One region of the Kitasatospora sp. NPDC052896 genome, then DNA from elsewhere that is predicted to be linked to it. Evidence: riboswitches for the same ligand, from Rfam matches in the RefSeq annotation. Region 1 holds a riboswitch; the other holds the start of a gene.

Region 1 (7,801 bases):
CGGGGTGCCCTGGATGGCGGTGGGCGAGATCTGGGCGCCGTCGCCGTTGTACTGGTCGTTGCGCAGCACGCCGAGGACGGGGTAGACGGGGGTGCCGGTCTGGATCAGCATCTGGGCCACCCGCTTGGCCTGGTTGATCGGGATCGCGAAGCCCAGGCCGATGCTGCCGGCCTGGCCGGAGCCGTTGGAGTTCGACTGGATCGCCGAGTTGATGCCGATCACCTGGCCGCTCGCGTTGAGCAGCGGGCCGCCGGAGTTGCCCGGGTTGATCGAGGCGTCGGTCTGCAGCGCGTTCATGTACGAGGTCTGCACGCCGCTCTCGTCGCCGGAGGCGACCGGGCGGTTCTTGGCGCTGATGATGCCGGAGGTGACGGTGGACTCCAGGTCGTACGGCGCGCCGATGGCGATCGCGGCGTCGCCGACCGCGACCTGGTCGGAGTCGCCCAGCGGGAGCGGGACGAGCTTGCCGGCCGGCGGGTTGTCCAGCTTGATCACCGCGATGTCGTAGCCCTTGGCCTGGCCGACCACCGAGGCGGAGTACTCGGAGCCGTCGGAGAACTTGACGGTCAGCTTGCCGCCGCCCTGGGCCGGGGCCACCACGTGGTTGTTGGTGATGATGTGGCCCTGGGTGTCGAAGACGAACCCGGTGCCGGTGCCGGACTCCTGGCTGCCGTCGGCCTTGATGGTGACGGTGCTGGGCAGCGCCTTGGCGGCGATCCCGGCGATCGAGTCGGGGGCCCGGTTGAGCGCCTTGGTGTTGTCGCTGACGGTGGTCGTGGTGCTGCTGTGGCTGCTGCCGGAGCTGAACGGGCCGGACGAGTCGCCGTTGACCGCGGCGCCGACCACGCCGCCCAGCACGCCCGCGACCAGCGCGACGGCGGCGACCAGGGCGATCAGCCCGCCGCGCTTCTTCGGCGGCTGGCCGGGGGTGCCGTAGTCGCCCGGGTAGCCACCGGGGTAGCCGGGGCCGCCCGGCGCGCCGGGCTCGCCCGGGCCGGCGCCCCAGCCGCCGACCGGGTGACCGGCGCCGAACGGGTGGTGCTCGGCGTGCGCGGCGGCACCGGCCGGCGCACCGGGGGCGACCGGCGGCGTCGGCGCGGCGTACGGGTTGGCCGGCGGTTCGGCAAGGGTGGGGGCCGGCGGAGCGGCCGGCGGGGCGGGCAGCACCGGCGGCGGAGCGTCCAGGTACTTCGGCGCGGGAGCCGGAGCCGGGGCGGGCGCGGCGGCCGGCAGCTCCGTGGTCGGCTCGGCGTCGGCGGGGGCGGCAGGAGCGGGGGCAACAGGGGCGGCGGGCGCGGCGGGCGCCGGTGTGGGCTCCTCGCCGCTCAGCTTGGCGAACGCGAGGGTCGGCTGCGACTCACCTACCGACGGCGTGCCCCCCGGCTCACCGGTACCGCTGGAGAGCTGCTCCCCCTGCGGCCCGGTGGAGCCACTCTCGTGCTCGGTGCTCACGGACGACCTCCATAGCTGACAGGACCTTGGCCCATAGTTTTTCCTATGCCCGATCTGGTTGCCGTAAGGAGCTGCCTGAAGAACTGTTAAGAATCCTTAGGTCAACCCGACAGCACCAGCGCCCGGCCGGGCTCCCCCGACAGAAGTTCCGCGATCCGGGACGGCGCGCCTCCCCGCTTTGGCGTAATCCACACGCCGGGCTACCCTGACTGCCACATCTGACACGCGGGAGCTTGGACCCACCAGGCTGAGAGTGCGCTGGTCGACCGTACGCCATGGCGAGTGAGCCGGTGCGGGCGAGGGAGCGCTGACCGCCGGAACCTGTCCGGGTAATGCCGGCGTAGGGAGTCTGCCATGACGGCTGCGACGCCTTCCCCGTCCTCGACGCCACCCCCGTCCTCGGGCACGGCGACGCTGGATCGCCCCGACGGCGACGGGCCGGCCCGTGCCGAGGCCCCGTTGGTGCTGGACACCGCGCCGCCGCGCACCCTGGGCTTCCGCGACCAGTTCGCGCTCTGGGCGAACCTGGGCATCAGCCTGATCGGCTTCACCAGCGCCGCGACCGTGCTCGGCCAGCCGGGCAGCGAGCTGTCGTTCGCCGCCGCGACCACCGCGATCGTGGCCGGCACGGTGATCGGCACCGCGATGCTCGCGGTCGCCGCGCTCATCGGCGCCCGGACCGGGGCGCCCGCGATGGCCGTGCTGCGCGGGCTGTTCGGCACCCGGCTGTCGTACCTGCCGACCGTGCTGAACGTCCTGCAGTGCGTCGGCTGGGGCGTGTACGAGCTGACCGTGATCGCCTGGGGCGCCCAGACGGTCTCCGGCACCCAGGGCTGGCGCTGGCTCTTCGTGCTGCTCGCCGGGGTGCTCACCACGGTGCTGACGATCTGGCCGCTGGGCTCGATCGCGGCGCTGCGCAAGTACGTGGCGATCGCGGTCGGCGTGGCGATGGTCTACTTCACCGTCCAGCTCGGCCGCAAGGGTTTCCCGGATCCGGGCGCGGGAAACTGGCACGGTTTCCTGAAGGCGACGGACGCGATCATCGCCGTCTCGGTCTCCTTCGTCCCGCTGGCCGCCGACTACACCCGGCACTCGCGCACCCCGCGCGCCTCGTTCTGGGGCACCTTCTCCGGCTACACGGTGGCCCAGGTCTGGTGCTACCTGCTCGGCCTGATCGCACTGCTGCAGTCGCACGGCAACGCCGACAACCTGCTGGACTCCTTCACCGGGGTGGCGGCCGGCTGGGCGTTCCTGCTGGTGCTGGTGCTGCGCGAGGCGGACCAGTCCTTCGCGAACGTCTACTCGACCGCGATGTCGGTGCACAACCTCTTCCCCCGGGTGGACCGGCGGCTGCTGACCGGCGGGATCGGCGTGCTGGTGACCGTGCTGGCGCTGCAGATCAAGCAGTTCACCGACTCGTACTACAACTTCCTCGGCCTGATCGGCTCGGTCTTCGTGCCGTTGCTCGCGGTGCTGGCGGTGGACTTCTTCCTGGGCCACGGCCGGCGCGGCTGGGACCTCTCGCAGGACTCCCCGGCCCGGCCGCTGATGCTGCTGCCGTGGGCGCTCGGCTTCGCGGTCTACCAGTTCCTGGCGCCCACCGCGATCGCCGGCTGGTGGACCGGGATCTGGACGGACCTCCAGTCGCTGACCCACTTCACCCCGCAGCAGTGGTCCTCGGCCTCGCTCTTCTCCTTCCTGGTCGCCGGCCTGGCCACCTGGCTGCTCAACCTGCTGGTCCGCCCCGCCGCGCGGTAGGGCCCGCCGGCGCCCGTGGTTCGCACGGCCGTTGCATTCGATCCACCCGGACGTCCTAGTGTTGGGGCCGTGACAACTCCCGACCTCTCCCGCACCGACCCCTCCCGCACCCCCTCCGCGGTCCAGGTGGTGGCCCACCGGGGTTCCTCCGCCGCCCTGCCCGAGCACACCCTGGCGGCGTACCAGCGGGCCCTGACGGAGGGCGCGGACGCGGTCGAGTGCGACGTCCGGGTGACCGCCGACGGCCACCTGGTCTGCGTTCACGACCGGACCGTCACCCGGGTCTCGAACGGCCGCGGCACGGTCTCCGGGCAGACCCTGGCCCAGCTGTCCGCGTACGACTTCGGCTCGTGGAAGGCGGACGCCGCGGGCGGCCCGGCCCGGCAGCCGCTGCTGCGGCTGGAGAGCCTGCTGGAGCTGGTCGCCGACTGCGGGCGCCGGGTGGATCTGGCGATCGAGACCAAGCACCCGGTGCGCTTCGCCGGCCGGGTCGAGGCCAAGCTGCTGAGCGCCCTGGACCGGTACGGGATCGCGGCCGCGCCGAGCGACGACGAGCGCCCGCACGCCCGGATCATGAGCTTCTCGGCGACCGCGCTGGGCCGGGTCAGGGCCGCGGCCCCCGACTACCCGCGGGTCTTCCTCTTCGAGCACACCCTGCCGCTGCGGCTGTGGCCCGGCGCGGGCCTGCCGGCGGGTGCCGCGATCGCCGGACCGGGCATCGAGCTGGTCCGCCGGCAGCCCGACCTGGTGCCCCGGCTGCGAGCGGCCGGCCACCGGGTGCACGTGTGGACGGTGGACGAGCCGAAGGACGTCGAGCTCTGCCTGGACCTCGGGGTGGAGGCGATCATCACCAACCGGCCGCGCGAGGTGCTGGCCCAGCTCGGCCGCTGAGTCGTTCGGCGGAGCCCGCCGCCGAGCCGCTCCGGCAGGGCTCCCGTGCCGCGAATTGGCGTACGCGGGGCGCGGGCGGGGGTGGCGCGGCGGACCCGGCGTGCGCAATCCCGCTCCCCTGATCGACGCAGCGTAATCAGTTAATCACCACTTGCGCACAGCGTGTCGCCGCCCTCGAGGTAACTCGACAATTGACCGGCCACGATCGGTGCCGTCTGTTTCCGGCCCATTCCCCCGGGGCATCCATCCCTCGGCAAACGCTGAAGGAGGTCCGGGGGTGGCGTTGATGGTGGCGCGCGAAGTGCCGACTTCATCGACCATGGCGGTGCCGCACGGTCCGGCCAGTGTCGGGGCCGCACGGCGCCGCCTGAGGCGGGATCTGGGCGACCGGGAGGTGCCCGACACCGTCATCGATGACGCGGTTCTGATCCTTTCCGAACTGCTCAGCAATTCCTGCCGCTATGCGCGGCCGCTTGCTCCGTTGCTGGATCTCGACGGGGGGGTCGGGGAGGAATTCCTGGAGCGGTCGGATGATTTGCGGAACTCCGCGGAATCCGAACCGAACGAGACGGACGCCGCGGCGCAGGCGGCGGAGGCGGCCGAACTGGACGCGCTGCTGGTCGGCGCGCCGGTCGGGGCCCGGCACGCGGTCCGGCGTGCGGCACGGCGGGCAGCGGACGCCCGGGGCGCCCACTCGGCCCACCGCGCCCCCAGCGCGCCGGAGGACCAGGGCGGGGTCCTGGTGCGCTGGCAGGTGCACCCGGACGGGCGGCTGACCCTGGAGGTCACCGACGGCGGCGCGGCCACCCGGCCGCAGCCGGCCCGGCCCTCGCTCACCGCGAAGGGCGGCCGGGGGCTGAGCATCGTCGGCCGGCTGGCCGCCGACTGGGGGGTGCGGGACGCGCCGGGCGAGGTGACGGTCTGGGCCGCGCTGTCCGCGTACACCGAGCACGCCCGGTCGGCCTGACGGACCGTGGTGGAACACGGGGGCCGCGGGGAGTCCTCGAGGGCACGGCGGGCGGGGGAAACCTCAGTAGGCTGCCCGGGAGACAAAAGACACCACCGTTCCCGGGAGAGCCGCACCATGGCCAAGAAGGCCGCCAAGAAGTCGTCCCAGCCCAGCCGTCCCGGCGCGTCCGCCGGCAGCGTCCCGGTGGTCGGGGCCCGCGAGGCCTGCCCCTGCGGCTCCGGCCGCCGCTACAAGGCCTGCCACGGCCGGGAGGCGGCGCACGCCGTCCAGGAGCTGGTGCACCGTCCGTTCGAGGGACTGCCGGGCGAGGCCGACTGGGTGGCGCTGCGTGAGCTGGTGCCGGCGGCCACGGTCGAGCTGACCCTGGCCGCCGGCGTGCTGGAGAGCGCCGAGGGCGAGGTGCCGTCGGTCACGCTGGCGACCGTGCTCCCGCTCGCCTGGCCGGCGCTGCGCCGCCCGGACGGCTCGATCCTGCTCGGCCTGCAGACCCAGTCCTCCTCCGGCGACCTGAGCCGTGACCTGGCGGACGCCCTGGAGCAGGCGCTGGTCACCGAGCCCGGCAGCCCGGTGCCGACCCGGCGGGCCGCGCCCGGCCGTCGACTGCAGGAACTCCTCGACCCGAAGGCCGAGTTCACGCCGGCCGTGCACACCGGCTTCGAGTTCTGGCTGGAGGACGCGGAGTCCGCCACCGGCGAGGTGGCCGCCTCGCTGGAGCGTGCCAACGCCTCGGCGATCCCCACCGAGAAGCTGACCGGCGTGGACTCGGCCTACTGGTGCGGCACCCCGGACAAGAACCACCTGCGCTGGGTGATGACCGTGCCGGAGGAGCAACTGCTGGACGCGCTGGCCCGGCTCTCGGCGGCCGGCGAGGCCTCGCTCGGCGAGGGCACCAAGCTGGTCGGCTCGTTCCGCGCGCACGGGCTGACCGTGCCGGTCTGGGACCTGCCGACGCAGATGTCGGCCGCCGACTGCGAGAAGCCCGCGGCGGCCTTCGCCGAGCGGCTGGCCGGCGCCCTGGCGGTGCGCACGGAGCTCTCCGGCGACGAGCGGCGGGCCCGGGCGAATCTGGTGAACCGTCAGGTCACCCTGAACTGAACGGTACTGGGCCGGCAAGATCGTTTGACCGGCCGCAGTATGACTCCGATCACATTCCGGCCCGATAACCCGGGTTCCGGGGCGTCGGGCCGTGCAGGGAAATTGGCTACAGCGCCAATCCTTGTTACTGTCTAAACAGTCCGGTCGCTGGTGCATCCCCCGTCGCCAGCGGCCGGATCTTCCATTTCCGGGGCCGGGTCGCCCGTCGAGCCGCCCGACAAGGCCGCCGGACACCCCCTCAGTAGGCCAGCCGGCTGTCGTCCGGCGCCGCCGTTCCGGCCGCCACCAGCGCCTCCAGCAGGCTCGCCACCCGCGGCAGCCGAACGCCCCCCTCCGGCCGCGCCACCGGTCGCCGCACCCAGCGCACCGCCGCCGCGCCGCCCGTCCCGATCCGCGAGGGCGGCAGCACCAGATAGCCGTCCGGCCCGTGGTAGCGCACCGAGGTCGGCACCTCGCCCGGCGCACCGCCCGGCCGCAGCGTGGGCTCCTGGGCCGCCAGCAGCTCGGCCAGCTCGGGGTAGGAGAACGGTGCCACCAGCAGCGCGTACCGGGTCGGGGTGGCCAGCACCGGGCCGGTCGGCACCCGCAGCGCGTCGAAGTACGCCAGCAGCCGCGCCCCGGCCGCGGCCGGCAGGCTCACCGCCGACACCACCCGCCCGGTCGGCACCAGCACCGGCGCCTGCGGGCTGTGCTGCTCCCACCACCAACGCACCATCCGCGCCTCGGTGGTGGCCGCCAACAACGGCTGGTCGGCCGGGTGCGCGCCGGGCACGGCGCACAGCGGGTTGCCGCAGGAGCAGGAGACCTCCGGCGGCGCGCCGGCCGCCGCCCGCTCCACCACCACCGCTCCCGGCACCACCGGCCAGCGCCACCGCTCGGCACAGGTCAGCGCCGCCTGCAGCAGCGCCTGCCGGGTCCTGCGGTGCTTTCCGGGCTTCTCACGCATCACGATCGTTCCTCTCCGCGACCGGGTGGATCAAGACCATCGAGACCATCGAGACCTGACCTGACACGGCCGGGGAGCCGCAGGCCTGCTCAGAGCGACCGCTCGGGCGCCGACCGGGCCCGGGGGTACCACGTCGGCCGCGCACCGGGCAGGCCTTGGGCACGACCGTGGAACGAGAATCCCTCATGCGACCGGATGGACGCGCTCCGGCGTCCACCGGTTCCACCGTACGAGTGAGTGACTTCTGGTCAGCGAGGTCGCCGGCGGGGGGACCCCTAGGATCCGGGCAGGGTCCGGCGGCCTGTTCGGCGCTGCTCCGTTGGCCGGCGCCGCTCTGTTGCCGGCACCACTCCGTTGGCTTCTGCTCTGGTTGGCTTCTGCCCGCTGGCCGGGTGCTCCACTCCCGGACGGGCCGCACCGGGCCGACGCAGAACCAGCCATCCGGCAGGGGGCCGATCCTGGACATGTCCCGACCGTCCTGTGTAGAAGTGGGGCACTATGAGCGGTTTGGCAGGACCCCGTACCCGGGTCCCGGGTGCCGGGCGACACGTACCAGTGCTGGGAGTTGCGGCATGAGTGACAACCTTCCGTCCGCCGCCGACCGCAGCACTGGCCCCGGGCCGGGCGACCCCGCCGAGGCCGAGGGCGGCGCCGAGCCCGCGCCAGCCGGGCCGGGCGGGCTGGCCACC
Region 2 (7,801 bases), on a different contig from region 1:
TCGCCGAGCTGAGCGAGCTGGTGGCCCGCAGCGGGGCGGCCGAGCGGGTCGAGGAGCGGATCGAGGCGCTGATGGCCCAGGCGCTGGCGGCCCTGGACGCGGCCCCGCTGGTGGACGACGCGGCCCGGACCACGCTGCTCGCGCTGGCCCGGGCCGCGACCGTCCGCCGTTACTGAGCCCTCAGCCGGGCCGCCAGCTCGGCGGCCGCCGCCCCCGGGTCCTCGGCCGCGGTGATCGCCCGGACCACCACCACCCGGCGGGCGCCGGCGGCCAACACCTGGTCCAGGTTGCCCAGGTCGATCCCGCCGATGGCGAACCACGGGCGGTCCGTCACCTGCCGGGCGGCGTACTCGACCAGACCGAGCCCGGGTGCGGGCCGGCCGGGCTTGGTCGGCGTCGGCCAGACCGGGCCGGTGCAGAAGTAGTCCACCCCCGGCTCGGCGACCGCCGCGGCCACCTCGGACTCGGCGTGGCAGGAGCGCCCGATCAGCACGTCCGGGCCGAGGATCGCCCGGGCGTGCGGCACCGGCAGGTCGTCCTGCCCGAGGTGCAGCACGTCGGGCCGGGCCGCGTGCGCCACGTCGGCCCGGTCGTTGACCGCGAAGAGCCTGCCGTGCCGCCGGGCGGCGTCCGCGAAGACCTCCAGGTACTCCAGCTCCTGCCGGGCCTCCAGGCCCTTGTCGCGGAGCTGGACGACGTCCACCCCGCCGGCCAGCACGGCGTCCAGGAACTCCGGCAGGTCGCCCTGCTCGCGCCGGGCGTCGGTGCACAGGTACAGCCGGGCGTCGGCCAGCCGGGCGCGCGGGTCCGTCATCAGAGCGCCATCGCCTGGGCGCGCCGCTTCACCTCGGTGCCGCGGTTCTCACGCAGCGCCTGGATCGGGCTGCCGGGCAGCGACGGGTCGTCGGTGAAGAGCCACTCCAGGATCTCCTCGTCGGAGAACCTGCCGTCGCGCAACACCGTCAGGGTGCCGGCCAGGTGCTTGACCAGCCCGCTGTCCTCGATGAAGGCGGCCGGGACCTGGAGCGAGCGGTTGGGGCCGCGGCGGACCGCGATCAGCCGGTGGTCCTTGACCATCTGGCGGACCTCGGTGACCTGGACACCCCATCGCTCGGAGATGTCCGGCAGGTAGAGCCAGTCCTGGACAAGGGATTCGATCTTGGATTCCATCTCACTCACGGCACCAGCCTGCCATCCCGGCGACCCCACGCGCACCAGCGGCCCGTCAGCTGACCTCACAGCGCGGACTTCAGCGGCACCTCGGGGTCGGCCGCGCGGTCCGGATCCAGCACCACGGCCCGCTCGATCAGCCGACGGCCCTGCGCCAGGTCGCGCGGCCGGTCCACGGCGAGCACCGCGACCAGCGCCCCCTCGCGCAGCCAGAGCACGCTCCACGCCGGGTCGGCCGGCGAGCCGCGCCAGAGCAGCCGGTCGGCGCCACCGTGCCGGCCGGCGTACTGGACCATCCGGCCGAACTGCTCGGACCAGAAGTACGGCACCGGGTCGTACGGCGCCTGCGCACCCAGCAGCGCGGCGCCGACCGCCCGGCCGGAGTGCAGCGCGTGGTCCCAGTGCTGGACGGAGATCCGCTCGCCGAACCGGGCCGAGGGGTAGCTGACGCAGTCGCCGGCCGCCCAGCCCCCCGGCAGGGAGGTGCGCAGCCGCTGGTCGGCCAGCACGGTGCCGGCCGGGTCCAGCTCCACCCCGGAGCCCGCCAGCCAGCCGGTGGCCGGCCGCGCGCCGACCCCGACCAGCACCTCGTCCGCGACCACCCGCTCGCCGTCCGCCAGCAGCACCGCGCCCGGCTCGACCGTCGCCACCCGGGCGCCCAGCCGCAGCTCCACCCCGGCGGCCCGGTACCACTCCCGCATCGGTGCGGTCAGCTCGGCCGGCAGCGCCCCCGGCAACGGCGCGTCGGCCGCCTCCAGCACGGTCACCGCGCAGCCCAGCTCCCGAGCCGCGGTGGCCGTCTCGGCCCCGATCCAGCCCGCGCCGACCAGCACCAGGTGCCGCCCGGGCCGCAGCTCCGCGCGCAGCGCGAGCGAGTCCGCCAGGGTCCGCAGCGTCCGCTCGCCGCTCGCGGCGGGCAGCCGCACCGGGTCCGCACCGGTGGCCAGCACCAGGTGGTCGTAGGCCAGCTCCCCCGCGTCGGTCTGCAGCAGGCCCGGCGCCAGGCCGGTGGCCCGACGGCCGGTCAGCAGCTCGACGCCGAGCCGCTGCCAGTCCAGTTCGTACACCGTGCTGTCGGTCTTGCCCAGCAGGACGTCCTTGGAGAGCGGCGGCCGGTCGTACGGCGCCCACGGTTCCGCCCCGACCAGCGTCAGCGAGCCCTGCCACCCCCCTTCGCGCAGCGCCAGGGCGCACTGCGCCCCCGCCAGCCCGGCGCCGACCACGACCACCCGATCCGTGCTCTTCAGCTCAGCCATTCGGCCACTCTAACGAGCACCGCAATACCGCCCTCCGTACGCACCCTCGGCCGCCCCGGAGGCCGGCGATAAGGTGGGGTGAGACATCACGGGAGCCCGGCGCACCGGGCTGAGAGGCGGGCTGCGGCGGCCCGCGACCGTCCGAACCTGATCCGGGTCATTCCGGCGAAGGGAGCATCCGCATCGTGGCACGCACATCCACCGACGTCCTGGTCGTCGGCGGCGGCATCATCGGCCTCGCGGTGGCCTGGCGCACCGCACAGCGCGGCCTCGCGGTGACCGTTCTCGACCCCACCCCCGGCGGCGGCGCGGCGCAGGTGGCGGCCGGCATGCTGGCACCGGTGACCGAGCTGCAGTACGGCGAGGAGCCGCTGCTGCGCCTGGGCATCGCGTCGAACCAGCGGTACGCCGCGTTCGCCGCCGAGCTGACCGGGGCCACCGGCCTGCCCACTGGCTACCGGGCCACCGGCACGTTGGCCGTCGCGCTGGACTCCGACGACCGGGCCGAGCTGCGCGAGCTGCACGGGTTCCACCAGCGGCTGGGCCTCGACTCGCAGTGGCTGACCGGCCGGGAGGCCCGCCGGCTGGAGCCGATGCTCTCCCCCGGGGTGAGCGGCGGCCTGCTCGTCACCGGCGACCACCAGGTGGACGGCCGCCGGCTGTGCGCCGCGCTGCTGGCCGGCTGCGAGCGGGCCGGGGTGCGGCTGCACCGGGACCGGGCGGCGGAGCTGCTGGTCACCGCGGGGCGGGCGGTCGGGGTGCGGCTGCCCGACGGCAGCGCGCTGACGGCCGGGCGGCTGGTGCTCGCCGCCGGCCCCTACAGCCACCGGCTGGCCGGCCTGCCGGAGGGGGTGCTGCCCGCGATCCGCCCGGTCAAGGGCCAGATCCTGCGGCTGCGGATCCCCGGCCCGTACGCGCCGTTCCTCTCCCGCAACGTCCGCGCGGTGGTCCGTGGCCAGCACCTGTACCTGGTACCGCGCGCGGACGGCGAGCTGGTGATCGGCGCGACCACCGAGGAGCAGGGCTACGACACCACGGTCACCGCGGGCGGCGTCTACGAGCTGCTGCGCGACGCGCACCAGCTGGTCCCGGGCGTCACCGAGCTGCCGCTCACCGAGACCGGCGCGGGCCTGCGCCCCGGCTCGCCGGACAACGCCCCGCTGCTCGGCCCGACCGCGCTGCCCGGGCTGGCCGCCGCCACCGGCCACTACCGCAACGGGGTGCTGCTCACCCCGGTCACCGCCGACCTGCTCGCCGCCTACCTGGCCGAGGGCACCGTCCCCGACCTCGCCGTCCCGTTCTCCCCGCTCCGCTTCACCCAGAGGGCCGCCGCATGAACCCGATCCAGCTGACCGTCAACGGCGAACCCCGCGAGGTCGCCCGGACCGCCACCCTGGCCGAGGTGGTGGCCACCCTGAGCACCGCGCACTCCGGGGTGGCCGCCGCGCTCAACGAGACCGTGGTCCCGCGCGGCTCGTGGGCCCGGACCCCGCTGGCCGCGGGCGACCGGGTGGAGATCCTCACCGCCGTGCAGGGGGGCTGAGCGGCATGGCCGACGACACCCTGACGATCGCCGGCACCACCTTCACCTCCCGCCTGATCATGGGCACCGGCGGCGCGCCCAGCCTGGACGTGCTGGAACAGGCGCTGCGGGTCTCCGGCACCGAGCTCACCACGGTGGCGATGCGCCGGGTGAAGGCGGACACCCAGGGCTCGGTGCTGGACGTGCTGTCCCGCAACGGGATCCGGGTGCTGCCCAACACCGCGGGCTGCTTCACCGCCGGCGAGGCGGTGCTGACCGCCCGGCTGGCCCGCGAGGCGCTCGGCACGAACTGGGTCAAGCTGGAGGTGATCGCCGACGAGCGGACCCTGCTGCCCGACCCGATCGAACTGCTGGACGCCGCCGAGACCCTGGTCGACGACGGCTTCACGGTGCTCCCCTACACCAACGACGACCCGGTGCTGGCCCGCAAGCTGGAGGACGTCGGCTGCGCCGCGATCATGCCGCTGGGCTCGCCGATCGGCTCCGGGCTCGGCATCCGCAACCCGCACAACTTCCAGCTGATCGTGGAGAGCGCCAACGTGCCGGTGGTCCTGGACGCCGGCGCGGGCACCGCCTCGGACGTGGCGCTGGCGATGGAACTGGGCTGCTCGGCGGTGATGCTGGCCTCCGCGGTGACCCGGGCTCAGGAGCCGGTGCTGATGGCCGACGCGATGCGCCGGGCCGCCGAGGCGGGCCGGCTGGCGTACCGGGCCGGCCGGATCCCGCGCCGCTTCCACGCCGAGGCCTCCTCGGCGATGGCCGGCCGGGCCGACCTCGACCACCGCGAGCGGCCCGCGTTCTGACGCCCCGACCACCGTCCCGCGCCCTTGGCCCAATGTCACGAGCGGGGCACAAGCGGGGCACAACGGCCCCGGACGCGGTGTCACCCGGGACACCCGCCGGGGTCACCCCCCTACACTCCTCTGGTGGACACGACGTTGAACGACCCCCTGCTGGGCACGCTGCTGGACGGCCGCTACCGGGTCGAGCAGCGCATCGCGGCGGGCGGCATGGCGACCGTCTACCGGGGCACCGACACCCGGCTCGACCGGGTGCTGGCGCTCAAGGTGATGAACCCGGGGCTGGCCGGGGACGCCGAGTTCACCGCGCGTTTCATCCGCGAGGCCAAGGCGGTCGCCCGGCTCTCGCACCCCAACGTGGTCAACGTCTTCGACCAGGGCGCCGACCAGGGCGTGGTCTTCCTCGCGATGGAGTACGTCCCCGGGCGCACCCTGCGCGACGTGCTGAGCGACCGCGGCGCGCTCTCCGTCCGGGCCGCGTTGGACGTGCTGGAGCCGGTGCTGGCCGCGCTCGGCGCCGCGCACCGGGCCGGGCTGGTGCACCGGGACGTCAAGCCGGAGAACGTGCTGATCAACGACGGCGGCATGGTCAAGGTCGCCGACTTCGGCCTGGTCCGACTGCTCTCCGGCACCGAGGCGACCGGTTCGAGCGCCACCACCCCGGGCGTGGTGCTGGGCACCGTCTCCTACCTGGCCCCCGAGCAGGTCCAGCCGGGCGCCGCGACCGACCAGCGGGTGGACGTCTACGCGGCCGGCATCATGCTGTACGAGCTGCTCACCGGCAGCAAGCCGTACGCCGGCGAGAACCCGATGCAGGTGATCTACCGTCACCTGCACGAGACCGTGCCGGCCCCCTCGCTGACCGTCCCGGGCCTGCCGCCGGAGCTGGACGCGATAGTCGCCGCCGCCACCGCCCGCGACCCGCAGGCCCGTCCGTGGGACGCGGTGGAGCTGCTGGCCGCCCTGCAACGGCTGCGGCGCAGCCTGACGCCGGCCCAGCTCGACGCCGAGCCACCCGCCTCCAGCCGGCCCACTCCGCGGTTCGCCACCAACGAGGCGACCTCGGTGATCCCCGCGCCGCCGCCCGAGCGGACCGCCGTGCTGGACCTGCCGGCGGACGCGACGATGCAGTTGCTCCGCCCGCGCCCGTACCACGAGCCCACGCCGGTCCGCCGGCCGATGCGGCCGGCCGGCAGGCGGCGGCTGATCTGGGGTTCGGTGCTGGCCACCGTGGTGGTCGCGGTCGCGGCGGTCAGCTACCTGCTCTCCGGCGCGGTCTACGCGACCATGCCGAGCGTGCTCGGCGAGACCCAGGCGCAGGCCGTCAGCACGCTGGCCGGGGCCGGGCTGCAGGGCCACTTCGTGCAGGCGTTCAGCGAGAACGTCCCGGCCGGGCAGGTGCTCAGCTCCGACCCCGGGGTCGGGGCACGGGCCCGGAAGAGCGATCCGGTGACGGTGACGCTCTCCAAGGGGCCCGAGCGGATCGCCGTGCCGGACGTCACCGGCAAGCCGCTGGCCCAGGCGCAGCAGTTGCTCGGCGCGGCCCGGCTGACCCCGGGGACGACCAGCCAGGCCTACAGCCCGACCGTGCCGACCGGCTCGGTGATCTCCACCAACCCGGCCGCCGGCCAGCAGCTGCCGGTGAACGCGCCGATCGCGCTGGTGGTCAGCCAGGGCCCGGCGCCGGTGGCGGTGCCGAGCGTGGTCGGCCAGCCGGTCGCGCAGGCGCAGTCGGCGCTGACCGGGGCGGGCTTCAAGGCGGCGCTGGGCGGCCAGGCCTACTCGGACACCGTCCCGTCCGGCTCGGTGACCGCGCAGGACGTCACCGGCACCGCCGTGCCCGGCTCGACGGTGACCCTGACGCTCTCCAAGGGCCCGCAGCCGGTGACCGTGCCGAACGTGACCGGGATGAGCGAGTCGGACGCCACCAAGGCGCTGGGCGCGGCCGGGTTCCAGGTGAAGAGCACCGGCTTCAACTTCCTGGGTCTGGGCAGCGTCTCCGGGCAGAGCCCGTCGGCCGGCCAGCAGGCGCCCAAGGGCAGCACGGTGACCATCAACTTCTAGGACTCAGCGCAGCGGCCCGTCGCCGGGCTCCTCCTGGTAGGAGTAGCGCTGCTCGGCCCACGGGTCGGCGAGGTTGTGGTAGCCGCGCTCCTCCCAGAAGCCGCGCCGGTCGGCCCGCATGTACTCCACCGCCCGCACCCACTTGGGGCCCTTCCAGGCGTACAGCTGCGGGACGACCAGCCGCACCGGGAAGCCGTGCTCGACGCTCAGCGGCTCGCCGTTGCGGTGGGTGGCGAAGACCGTGCGCGGGTCGGCGAAGTCGGCCAGCCGCAGGTTGGCGCTGTAGCCGTACTCGGCCCAGACCATCACATGGGTCACCCCGGGGGCCGGCGGGACCAGTTCCAGGACGGTCCTTCCGGCGACGCCGCTCCACTCGCTGCCGAGCATCGAGAAGCGGGTCACGCAGTGCAGGTCGGCCCGGACGGTGACACGCGGCAGGGTGTGGAAGCCCGCGTGGTCCCAGCTGTGCTTCTCCGCCGAGGCGGTCGCTCCGAACACCTGGAAGTCCCAGGTCAGCGGCTTGAACCGGGGTACCGGGCCGTAGTGCAGGACGGGCCAGCCGCGCTGCAGGCGCTGCCCGGGTGGGAGTCTCGGGTCAGACGGTTGCGGTGGTTCTTGTTCGGACTGACCCATGGCTCCATGGTGACAGACGGCGGACGAACACCGCCGCGCGCCCCTTTCCGTGGGTACGCGCCGGAACGCACGCCCCCAGCGGGACGCTTGGGCGGGACACTTGCTGGCAAAACGGATAATCCGCCACATATTCGGATGAGCGTGAGCTTACTGGAAATACCACCTCTGGCGATGCCACCATGCGTCCAGCCCGTTCCACTTGTGACTTGTGAGGCAGGAAGGCACACCATGCAGGGCGACCCCGAGGTCATCGAACTCCTCAACGAACAGCTCACCGCCGAGCTGACCGCGATCAACCAGTACTTCCTGCACGCCAAGATGCAGGAGAACTTCGG

Evidence for each region. A riboswitch is a leader RNA that binds a small molecule or an ion and turns the genes downstream of it on or off. The one in region 1 is predicted to bind thiamine pyrophosphate.
Region 2: another riboswitch for thiamine pyrophosphate. It lies ahead of thiO (glycine oxidase ThiO); the one in region 1 lies ahead of ACIGXM_RS03775 (purine-cytosine permease family protein).

The regions. Positions count from the first base shown of each region.
Region 1 covers NZ_JBITZU010000001.1:791,936-799,736, forward strand. Annotated here, with positions in the region: gene ACIGXM_RS03770 (S1C family serine protease) at 1-1,452, opposite strand, end outside; TPP riboswitch at 1,668-1,816, shown strand; gene ACIGXM_RS03775 (purine-cytosine permease family protein) at 1,807-3,210, shown strand; gene ACIGXM_RS03780 (glycerophosphodiester phosphodiesterase family protein) at 3,280-4,101, shown strand; gene ACIGXM_RS03785 (ATP-binding protein) at 4,379-5,068, shown strand; gene ACIGXM_RS03790 (DUF5926 family protein) at 5,186-6,166, shown strand; gene ACIGXM_RS03795 (bifunctional DNA primase/polymerase) at 6,405-7,112, opposite strand; gene ACIGXM_RS03800 (PP2C family protein-serine/threonine phosphatase) at 7,685-7,801, shown strand, end outside.
Region 2 covers NZ_JBITZU010000007.1:214,240-222,040, forward strand. Annotated here, with positions in the region: gene ACIGXM_RS17300 (polyprenyl synthetase family protein) at 1-176, shown strand, start outside; gene thiE (thiamine phosphate synthase) at 170-814, opposite strand; gene ACIGXM_RS17310 (Rv2175c family DNA-binding protein) at 814-1,170, opposite strand; gene ACIGXM_RS17315 (NAD(P)/FAD-dependent oxidoreductase) at 1,236-2,426, opposite strand; TPP riboswitch at 2,505-2,618, shown strand; gene thiO (glycine oxidase ThiO) at 2,612-3,763, shown strand; gene thiS (sulfur carrier protein ThiS) at 3,760-3,969, shown strand; gene ACIGXM_RS17330 (thiazole synthase) at 3,975-4,772, shown strand; gene pknB (Stk1 family PASTA domain-containing Ser/Thr kinase) at 4,896-6,833, shown strand; gene ACIGXM_RS17340 (sulfite oxidase-like oxidoreductase) at 6,837-7,466, opposite strand; gene bfr (bacterioferritin) at 7,695-7,801, shown strand, end outside.